2 regions of the Mesorhizobium sp. M0019 genome follow, and region 2 is predicted to be linked to the other one. Evidence: riboswitches for the same ligand, from Rfam matches in the RefSeq annotation. Region 2 holds a riboswitch; the other holds the start of a gene.
What was found. A riboswitch is a leader RNA that binds a small molecule or an ion and turns the genes downstream of it on or off. The one in region 2 is predicted to bind thiamine pyrophosphate.

Region 1: linked by a shared signal. The riboswitch ahead of thiC (phosphomethylpyrimidine synthase ThiC) and the one ahead of thiB (thiamine ABC transporter substrate binding subunit) in region 2 are both predicted to bind thiamine pyrophosphate.

What each region holds. Positions count from the first base shown of each region.
Region 1 is NZ_JAMYVK010000011.1:86,591-91,914, reverse strand. Features, by position in the region: gene NKK47_RS11025 (Fic family protein) at 364-1,908, shown strand; TPP riboswitch at 2,091-2,207, shown strand; gene thiC (phosphomethylpyrimidine synthase ThiC) at 2,312-4,147, shown strand; gene thiO (glycine oxidase ThiO) at 4,144-5,145, shown strand; gene thiS (sulfur carrier protein ThiS) at 5,114-5,311, shown strand; gene NKK47_RS11005 (thiazole synthase) at 5,313-5,324, shown strand, end outside.
Region 2 is NZ_JAMYVK010000001.1:239,601-244,924, forward strand. Features, by position in the region: gene NKK47_RS01150 (ABC-F family ATP-binding cassette domain-containing protein) at 1-700, opposite strand, end outside; gene NKK47_RS01155 (thiamine diphosphokinase) at 716-1,360, opposite strand; TPP riboswitch at 1,488-1,602, shown strand; gene thiB (thiamine ABC transporter substrate binding subunit) at 1,646-2,659, shown strand; gene thiP (thiamine/thiamine pyrophosphate ABC transporter permease) at 2,905-4,524, shown strand; gene thiQ (thiamine ABC transporter ATP-binding protein) at 4,521-5,312, shown strand.

The DNA of each region.
Region 1 (5,324 bases), on a different contig from region 2:
ACGTCACCAAGATCAGTCGCGAGCGTGATCGCGGCTATCAAATCGGGATCGCGCGCCGGAGCGCTCTATGAGTGAGCCCCGAACGGCGCGCTGCTCCTCGAGCAATCCGGCTCGACGTAAGGCGGGCCATCCGTGCCGGCCTCGTGACTAAGAGACGGGCGAATGGCGGTTCCTGGACTCACCTTTTTGTCTGAAGTCGCTTCCTTGAGCCGGTGGCGGAGTTCTTGCTTGATCGACTTCAGCCCCGTTTTAGAATCGGTTTTCGGAAAATTTGTCTGGTGGCATCAGTTTTCATGGGATAGGATCATTTTTCATAGGCTTTGGCCGAACTAAATCAAAATTCGATGGAAGGATTCGCTTTTCATGCCTGCGATCCAACAGCACCAATTTTCAGGTCCTGTTACCGTTTTTCAGGAAATCCGCCTTCCTGAAACGGCGACCCCGGCCGGGTACAGCGCCCTGATCGGAGCCTACAGGCTCGCCGTGCCCTTGCCCCGTAGGTTGTTCGCCACTGGCGAGCATCATCGCATTACCGAACGGGATGGCTGGCGGATCATGACCCCCCGCCATGCCCCAAATCCTACCCTCGAAGGCCACCTGACCTTTGCGCTCAAGTACGAGGGACTGGACCTTGCCGTCCTCAAGCGGCTGTTCCAAGTGACCGGTCCCGCGCCGATCGAGGCGCTGGTCCGTGAAAGCCCGACCGGCAGTTATGCCCGCCGCATCTGGTTTTTATATGAATGGCTGAGGGGCGCGCGTATCGATCTGCCGGACGTGGAGGCCGGGCGATACATTCCGGTTGTCGATCCCGAGCTGCAGTGGCCGGGACCCGACAAGACCGCTTCGCGCTACCGCGTAAGGGACAATCTCCCCGGCACGCGTGAGTTCTGCCCTCTGGTGTTCCGCACCAAGATTCTCGAAAAATTCATCGGCCTTGAACTACCGCGGCGCGCGGAGGCAATCGTAGCGGACGTGCCGCGCGACCTCCTTGCTCGGACCGCCGCCTTTCTTTTGCTCAAAGACTCGCGATCAAGCTATGCGATCGAGGGCGAGCACCCGCCGCAAGATCGCATCCAGCGCTGGGGCCGCGCCATCGGCGAAGCCGGCCGCTGGCCGATCGATCGCGATGAGCTGCTGCGTCTGCAAAGAATTGTACTTGGCGACGCCCGTTTCGTAAGACTTGGCTTCCGAAAAGAAGGAGGTTTCGTCGGCGAGCATGACCGAGACAACGGCACGCCCTTGCCCGATCACATCGGCGCTCGGCCCGAGGACCTGCCGCGGCTAATCGATGGAATGGCAGCGTTCGATCAGGGCCCCGCGCAAAAGCTTGATGCAGTCGTAGCCGCCGCAATCCTCGCCTTCGGCTTTGTCTACATTCACCCGTTCGAGGACGGAAACGGCCGCATTCACCGCTACCTAATCCACCACGTTCTTGCCATGCGCGGCTTCAATCCGCCGGGAGTGGTCTTTCCAGTCTCGGCCGCGATCCTGGACCAGATCAACGAGTACAGGGGCGTGCTCGAGAGCTATTCGCAGCGCCTTCTGCCGTTGGTGGAATGGGAACCGACGCCGCAATTCAACGTCCGGGTGCTGAATGACACCGGTGATTTCTACCGGTTCTTCGATGCAACCCCGCACGCCGAATTCCTCTATGCCTGCGTTCAGCGGACGATCGAACGGGACCTTCCCGAGGAAACCGCATTTCTGCAGCGCTACGATCAGTTCCGGCAGCAGGTGGACGCCTTTATCGACATGCCCGAGCGGCTGAGCGATCTGCTCTTCCGTTTTCTTCACCAGAATGATGGACAGCTATCGAACCGCGCGCGCGAAAAGGAATTCGCCGCGCTGACCAGTGACGAGGCAGGAAGAATCGAGGCGATCTATGCGCAAACCTTTGGTGCCCATTGAAGGTGTGATCATCAGGATCGATTTTTAGTCCGACGGTTTGCGTTTCCCTTGTCCCTGCCTTCATCTCCGACGCTTGACTTGTCGCCGAGACATGCACGATTTTTTCCGCACGGTCTGACCGGCCGCCGATCAGCCGCGGCCACAACGCGCTTGACAAACCGGAGCCGTCCCGTCCAACCTCACGCATTCACCAGGGGAGTCCCGGCAAGGGGCTGAGATACTGCTGGCATTCGCGGCGCAGTGACCCGTTGAACCTGATCCAGTTCATACTGGCGTAGGGACGGTGCAAGCGCTTTGCGGGAGTTTACGCCCGAGGTCCTGTTTCGGCAGGTCGCTAGAAGCGTCTTTTCATCCTTCCGGCACAGAACTGGGTCTCCAATGCAACGAGCAAAGGAGCCTCAAGATGAATGCCCTCACCCCCGCCGTCTCGACGGGACCGCTGCCTGCCTCACGCAAAATCCACAAATCCGGTACCATCCACCCGCAGCTCAGGGTGGCGATGCGCGAAATCTCCGTCCATCCGGCAGCCGGCGAGCCGCCCGTCACCGTCTACGATCCGTCAGGCCCCTATACCGACCCGACTGTCGAAACCAGCATCGAAAACGGCCTTGCCCGGCTTCGCCACGAATGGATCATGTTGCGCGGCGATGTCGAAGCCTATGACGGCCGCCATGTCCGGCCCGAAGACAATGGATTTGTCACGGGCGAACGCCTAACGACGGAGTTTCCAGTCCGTAACCGGCCGCTGAGGGCCAAGTCAGGCAAGGCCGTGACTCAGCTTACCTATGCGCGCGCCGGCATCATCACGCCAGAAATGGAGTTCGTCGCCATCCGCGAGAACCTTGGTCGCGAGATCCTGCACGGCAAGCTTGAGCGCGACGGCGAGGCTTTCGGCGCGGCGATCCCCGACTTCGTCACGCCGGAGTTCGTGCGCGACGAGGTGGCGCGCGGGCGGGCAATCATTCCCGCCAACATTAACCACCCAGAGAGCGAGCCGATGATCATCGGCCGCAATTTCCTGGTCAAGATCAATGCCAATATCGGCAACTCCGCTGTCACCTCCTCGATGGCCGAAGAGGTCGAAAAGATGGTCTGGGCGATCCGCTGGGGCGCCGATACGGTGATGGACCTGTCGACCGGCCGCAACATCCACAACATCCGCGACTGGATCGTGCGCAACTCGCCGGTGCCGATCGGCACGGTGCCGCTTTACCAGGCGCTCGAAAAGGTCGGCGGCATCGCCGAGGACCTGACCTGGGAGGTGTACCGCGACACGCTGATCGAACAGGCCGAACAGGGCGTCGACTATTTCACCATCCATGCCGGCGTGCGGCTGCATTACATCCCGCTGACCGTTGACCGGGTCACGGGTATCGTCTCGCGCGGCGGCTCGATCATGGCAAAATGGTGCCTGCACCATCACCGGGAAAGCTTCCTCTACGAGCACTTCCCGGAGATCTGCGACATCTGCCGCGCCTATGACGTCTCCTTCTCGCTCGGCGACGGCCTTCGTCCCGGCTCGATCGCCGATGCCAACGATGCGGCGCAATTCGCCGAGCTGGAAACGCTTGGCGAGCTGACGAAGATCGCCTGGGCGAAGGATTGCCAGGTGATGATCGAGGGGCCCGGTCACGTGCCGATGCACAAGATCAAGCAGAACATGGACAAGCAGCTCGCCGTCTGTGGCGAAGCGCCGTTCTATACGCTTGGACCGCTGACCACCGACATCGCACCGGGCTACGACCACATCACCTCCGGCATCGGTGCTGCCATGATCGGCTGGTTCGGCACCGCCATGCTCTGCTACGTCACGCCGAAGGAACATCTCGGGCTTCCCGATCGCAACGACGTCAAGACCGGCGTGATCACCTACAAGATCGCGGCGCATGCCGCCGACCTGGCGAAGGGACACCCGGCGGCGAAGATCCGCGACGACGCGCTGTCGCGGGCCAGATTCGAGTTCCGCTGGGAGGACCAGTTCAACCTGTCGCTCGATCCCGAAACAGCGCGGTCCTTCCACGATCAGACCTTGCCCAAGGAGGCGCACAAGCTGGCGCATTTCTGCTCGATGTGCGGACCGAAATTCTGTTCCATGCGCATTTCCCACGACATTCGTGCCGAAGCGCAGAAGGAGGGCATGGCGGCGATGGCGGCGAAGTACCGCGAGGGCGGCGACCTCTACGTGCCGGCGGACGAGACCGGCGCACCGCTTTCGCCACAGGCGCATGAGCCATCATGAAGGTGCTGGTCAAAGGGGCCGGCGTTGCCGGCCTCACCGCCGCCTTCGAGCTCGCCGCAGGCGGCGCGGCGGTCACCGTTGCCGAGACAAGGCACAGCCTTGGCGGCAATGCGTCATGGTTCGCCGGTGGCATGCTGGCGCCCTGGTGCGAGCGTGAAAGCGCCGAGCAGCCGGTGCTGGATCTCGGACGCAACGCCGCAGACTGGTGGGATGCGGCGACGCCTGACCAGGTGACACGGGCAGGAACACTGGTCGTGGCCGCGCCGCGCGATGCGGGCGAGCTCGACCGGTTCGCCCGCCGCACGTCGGGCCATCGGTGGGTCGATGAAGATGAAATTGCGCTCCTGGAGCCCGACTTAGCCGGCCGCTTCCGCCGCGGATTGCTCTTCCCCGATGAGGGCCATCTCGATCCGCGCCAGGCGATGTCAGCACTTCATGACAAGCTCGTAGCCATGGGTGTTGAATTCCACTTCGGCGCCGACGCCCAGCATGTTTTTGGTTTCGATCGTCAGATCGATTGCACGGGAATGGCAGCCGCCGATGACAGGTTGCGTGGCGTTCGCGGCGAAATGCTGATCCTGCGCACCCCAGACATCTCGCTGTCGCGCCCGGTCAGGCTGCTGCATCCGCGCTTTCCACTCTATGCAGTGCCGCGCACCGACCACCGTTTCATGATTGGTACGACGATGATCGAGAGCCAGTCCGCTGGACCAGTCACGGCGCGCTCCATGATGGAGCTGCTGGGCACCGCCTATGCCCTCCATCCGGCCTTTGGCGAGGCTGAGATTGTTGAAACCGGTGTCGGCGTCCGTCCAGCCTTTCCCGACAACCTGCCGCGCGTCGAAACGAAGGGTGAGATCATCGCGATCAATGGGCTTTATCGTCACGGCTTTCTCCTTGCGCCCGCCATGGCGCGCCAGGCTGCCAAGCTGGTTTTCAGTCAAGACAGAACCAAGGAGCTTGCTCATGAAACTGATGGTCAACGGCGAAGCGCATGAGGTTGCCGCCACCACGCTGGCCGAACTACTTGCCGCGCTCGACTATGAAGGCGATTGGCTCGCGACGGCCGTCAACAGCGACCTCGTGCACAAAACCAACCGGGCGGAGTTCCAGTTGAGCGAGGGCGACCGGATCGAAATCCTCTCACCGATGCAGGGAGGCTAGCATGTTCGAGCTT
Region 2 (5,324 bases):
GCAGCCAGTGCTCCTCACGCACGATCTGGCGGCCGAGCTTGTGCTGCTCGCGCTCTTCCTCCTCCAGCACCGTGTCGCGCCATTCCTCGAAATAGGCAAAGCCCTTGTCGAGACGGCGAGTCTGGCCGCGGTCGAGCCAGATTGTGGCGCGCGACACGCGTTCGAGAAAACGGCGGTCATGCGAGATGACGACCAGTGCCGAGGAGGTGCGGGCAAGCTCCTCCTCCAGCCATTCGATGACCGAAAGGTCAAGATGATTGGTCGGCTCATCGAGGAGGAGAATGTCGGGCTCCGGCGCCATGACGCGGGCGAGGGCGGCGCGCCGCGCCTCGCCGCCGGAGAGATCGTTCGGCCGTTCCTCGCCGGTCAGGCCGAGATGCTCCATCAGATAGGTGGCGCGGTAGGGATCGTCGGCCGGCCCGAGCCCCGCCTCGACATAGGCGCGGACAGTCGCAAAGCCGTCCATGTCGGGCATTTGCGGCAAGTAGCGCACGGTCGCCGAAGGCTGGCGGAAGACTTCGCCGTCCTGCGGTTCGATCAGCCCGGCGGCGATCTTGAGGAGCGTCGACTTGCCAGAGCCGTTGCGGCCGACCAGGGCGATCTTGTCGCCAGCAGAGGCCGTCAGGGCGGCACCGTCGAGCAGCGGCGTGCCGCCAAAGGTCAGCTTTATCCCGTCGAGATTGAGAAGCGGCGGCGCCATGTCGGCTTTCTGGGCTCAGCTTTCCGGAAGAGGATAGGGATGTGCGAGCAGCAGCGCGCGGCCGCTGGCCAGCGCGATTTCCAACCGGCCCCTGACCTCGTTGGAAATGGTCAGCGACGAGCCGAACGCAACCTCGACATGGTCGAGCGGCCATTTGGCGCCGGTGACTGTCAGGCCGGCGAGATCCGAAAAGCCGAGCACCGAAAACAGCGTGCCGTCGGCATAGTCGAAGCCAGTCTTTCCCGGCAGCAAGGGAATGCCTTCCTGTGCGCCGCTGGTCAAAAGCACTTCCGTCCCGCCTTCCGCCAGCCGGATGCTTAGCGCCAGATGCAGGAAGATGTGGTCGGTACGTTTGCCGCCGAAGGCGCCTGCGAGCACAAGGCTGGTCGCACCGCGTTCGAGTGCGGCGGCGATAGCGAGTTCACCGTCGGTCTTGTCCTTTTCAGCGGGAAACACCTGCCGTGGCACGGCGGCCAGATCTTCCGGCAAATCGGCAGGCACCGAATCGAAATCGCCGACCCAGAGTTCCGGCCTCAGGCCCAGCATACGGGCATGGCCGATGCCGGCGTCGGCAGCGATGACACGCGAGCCTTCGACCTGGCGGTCGAGCAGCGGCGTGCGGATGAGATCGCCGCCAAGCAGGATGGTGAATGTGCTCATATCTCGTGGCCCTTACCAGCCCTGCCCCGGAAACGGAAGATGAAACGGCAGACGAAACGGAAGGCTGGGCTTTGGATGCCCGGCAAACTTCCGCTTGCGCAGCACTTCGGCCGGGCCTATGTGTCGCAACGCTCTAACGGGGTGCCGGACGCGATTTTCGCTGACCGGCTGAGAGGCAAGACTGCCAACCCGCTGAACCTGATCCGGTTTGTACCGGCGGAGGGATTAGACGTTTCGGACAGCCCGACGCCTCAATTCCTTTCAACGCGAACGAAGGAGGCGCCGATGCGCAGTTTTTTCCACTCTCTTGTCTCAATTGTCCTGCTTGCGGCATCCGCGCTCGCCTTGCCAGGGCAGGCATCGGCACAGGATAGACTGACGGTCTATACCTATGAAAGCTTCACCGCCGATTGGGGTCCGGGACCGGCGGTGAAGAAGGCCTTCGAGGCCGAATGCAGTTGCGTCGTCGAATTCGTCTCGGTCGCCGACGGCGTGGCGCTGCTCAACCGTGTGAAGCTGGAAGGCGCCGCGACCAAGGCCGATATCGTACTTGGCCTCGATACCAATTTGACGGCGGATGCCAAGGCAACCGGCCTGTTTTCGCCGCATGGCGCAATATCGGACGTCAGTGTGCCGGGCGGCTGGAGCGACGATATTTTCGTGCCGTTCGACTATGGCTATTTCGCCGTCGTCTACGATACCGAAAAACTGAAGAGCCCGCCGAAGAGCCTCAGGGAATTGGTCGAGGGCGATGCCGGAGAGAAGATCGTCATCCAGGATCCGCGCACCTCGACGCCGGGCCTTGGCCTGCTGCTGTGGGTCAAGTCGGTCTATGGCGACAAGGCGCCGGAAGCCTGGGCCAAACTCAAGGCGAAGGTGCTGACGGTAACGCCGGGCTGGAGCGAGGCCTACGGCCTGTTCACCAAGGGCGAGGCGCCGATGGTGCTGTCCTACACCACCTCGCCGGCCTACCACATGGTCGCCGAAAACACCGAGCGCTACCAGGCGGCGTCCTTCGAGGAGGGCGAATATCTGCAGATCGAGGTTGCGGGGATCACCACCAAGGGTGCGAAGAACCCGCTGGCAGAAAAGTTCATTGCCTTCATGACCGGACCGAAATTCCAGGATGTCATTCCCGAAACCAACTGGATGTTCCCGGCCGGCAAAACCGACAAGCCGCTCAACCCGGCGTTCGACAAGCTGGTCAAGCCGACCAAGACCTTGCTGTTCAGCCCGGAAGACGTCGCGGCCAACCGCAAGGCCTGGGTCGATGAGTGGCTTGCGGCGATGAGCAAGTAGGGCTCAAGCCTCGTCGGATGTTTACGCCAAGCCACCCCCCTCTGGCCTGCCGGCCATCTCCCCCTCAAGGGGGGAGATCGGCAGCTTTGTCGCCTCTCCTCGTCCTGCCACTTGTGAGATTGGCGAAGGCGGCTGAGTGCGCAATCTCCCCCCTTGAGGGGGAGATGGCCGGCAGGCCAGAGAGGGGTGGGCTCGGCCATTGTCAGGTATTTCCTTCGATCAACGCCTGTCTCGGGTAGCGCGACATGCGTACGCGTCATCCGGCCGATCCCCGCGTCACCGCCGGCATCGTCGCGCTCGCTGCCATCGCGCTGCTTATCGGCGGAGCATTCGCCGGGCTCCTCGTCGAAGCTACGCGCGACCTGTCCGGCGCCGCTTCCGCCTTCGATTCCTATCTCCTGCGTGTTGCCCGCTTCACGCTCTGGCAGGCTCTGTTGTCGACCCTGCTCTCCGTCGCACCGGCGCTGTTCGTCGCGCGCGCCCTGTCGCGGCATCCGCGTTTTTTCGGGCGAGGCTTCATCCTCCAGCTTTTCGCCGTGCCGCTGGCGCTGCCGGCCATTGTTGCCGCACTCGGTGTCTTGGCACTCTATGGCCGCGCCGGGTATTTCGCCGGCACGCTCGGCGCGATTGGCGGGCAGAGCTGGCCCGGCATCTATGGCCTGTCGGGCATTCTCGTCGCCCACGTCTTCTTCAACCTGCCGCTGGCGACGCGGCTGTTCCTGGAAGCGCTGCAGACCGTGCCGGCCGACCAATGGCGGCTGGCGAGCCAGCTTGGCATGGGGGCTGCGCCGGCCTTCCGGCTGATCGAATGGCCGCCGCTGCGTGCGGCCCTGCCGGGCGTTGCCGGGCTCGTTTTCATGCTGTGCATCACCTCCTTCACCATCGTGCTTACGCTCGGCGGCGGACCCAGAGCGACGACGCTGGAGGTTGCCATCTACCAGGCGCTGCGTTTCGACTTCGACCCGGCGCGGGCTGTGACGCTGACCCTGCTGCAGATTGCCCTGACCTTCGTCGTCGTGCTGGCCTTGACGCGGCTCGGCGCCAATATGGTCGGGGATGCCAATCTGCCGGTGGCGCCGCGCCGGTATTTTTCAGCCGGTGCGGCCGAGACCGTGCTGAACGCATTGGCGATCGGGCTCGCACTGCTGTTTGTCGCCGGGCCGATGGCGGCCACGTTGGCAGCCGGGCTTGGCGCCGATCTCGGCCGCCTGGCCGGCGAGAGCGCGGTGCGGCAAGCGACGGCGACCAGTGCCGTGCTCTCCCTCCTATCGGCGCTGCTCTCTGTGGCGTTGTCGCTGTCGCTGGTCGTGGCGCGCCGGGCGCTGGCGCTCACCCGGCGGCAGGGCCGGCGGACACTGCTCGAACATCTGGCCGACACCGGTGCGGGGTTCGTCCTGGTGGTGCCGCCCATCGTCATCGGCGCCGGCTGGTTCCTGCTCTTGCGCACCGTCGGCGATGTCTTTGCGATCGCCCCTGTCATGGTCGTTACGGTCAATGCGGTGATGGCGATGCCGTTCGCCATCCGCGCCATTCGCCCTGCCTATGACGCGGCGAGCGAACGCCACGAACGGCTCTGCGCACAGCTTGGTATCTTGGGCTGGAACCGGTTGCGGCTGGTCGACTGGCCGTCGCTGCGGCGGCCGCTCGCCACCGGCTTCGCGTTCGCCATGGCGCTGTCGCTCGGCGATCTCGGCGTCATTGCGCTATTCGGCAGCGATTCCGTGCAGACCTTGCCCTATCTGCTGCTGGCGCGCATGGGCAGTTACCGCACCGATGATGCGGCCGGCCTGGCGCTGCTGCTCGGCCTTGTCTGCCTGGCGCTGGTGTTGGCCGCAGACTGGCTGGGAAGGAGGGAGAAATCATGATGCCGATCAGCCCGGAACGGTCCATTTCCGTCGAAAAAGGCGCGGCCGTGCGGCTCGATAATGTCTCGTTCAGCTATGGTGAAACGCCGCTTATATTCGATGTCGATTTCCCGGCGTCGGAAATCACCGCCATCATGGGGCCGAGCGGTTCGGGAAAGTCGACGCTGCTCAATCTGGTGGCCGGCTTCGAGACGCCGCGGTCGGGCCGCGTGCTGATCGGCGGCGCCGACGTCAGCACTGCGCCGCCATCAGCGCGGCCGGTATCGATGGTGTTCCAGGAAAACAACCTGTTTGCCCATCTGTCCCTCGAGCAGAATGTCGGGCTCGGCCGCTCGCCTTCGCTCAGGCTGAGCGACGCTGACCGCGCCGCAATCGCCGCAGCGCTGAAGCGCGTCGGCCTTGCCGGCAAGGAAAGCCGGCTGCCGCGCGAACTCTCCGGCGGCGAGCGGCAGCGCGTCGCGCTCGCCCGTGTCCTGGTGCGCGACCGGCCGGTGTTGTTGCTCGACGAGCCGTTCGCTTCGCTCGGACCGGCACTGCGCGACGACATGCTCGACCTGGTGGCCGACGTCCATTCGGAGCAGTGCATGACGGTGCTATTCGTCACGCACCAGCCGGACGATGCGCGCCGTATCGGCCAAAACATGGTTTTCCTGGATGGTGGCACGGTTGCCGCGACGGGCACCGCGGCCGATTTTTTCGTCGGGGCTGGACCGGAGGCATTCCGACGCTATATCGGCTCGGGTCCGTTTGCGGTTGGATCACGAGATGTTGCCCGGAAGCGGACATAATTTATGGTCAAA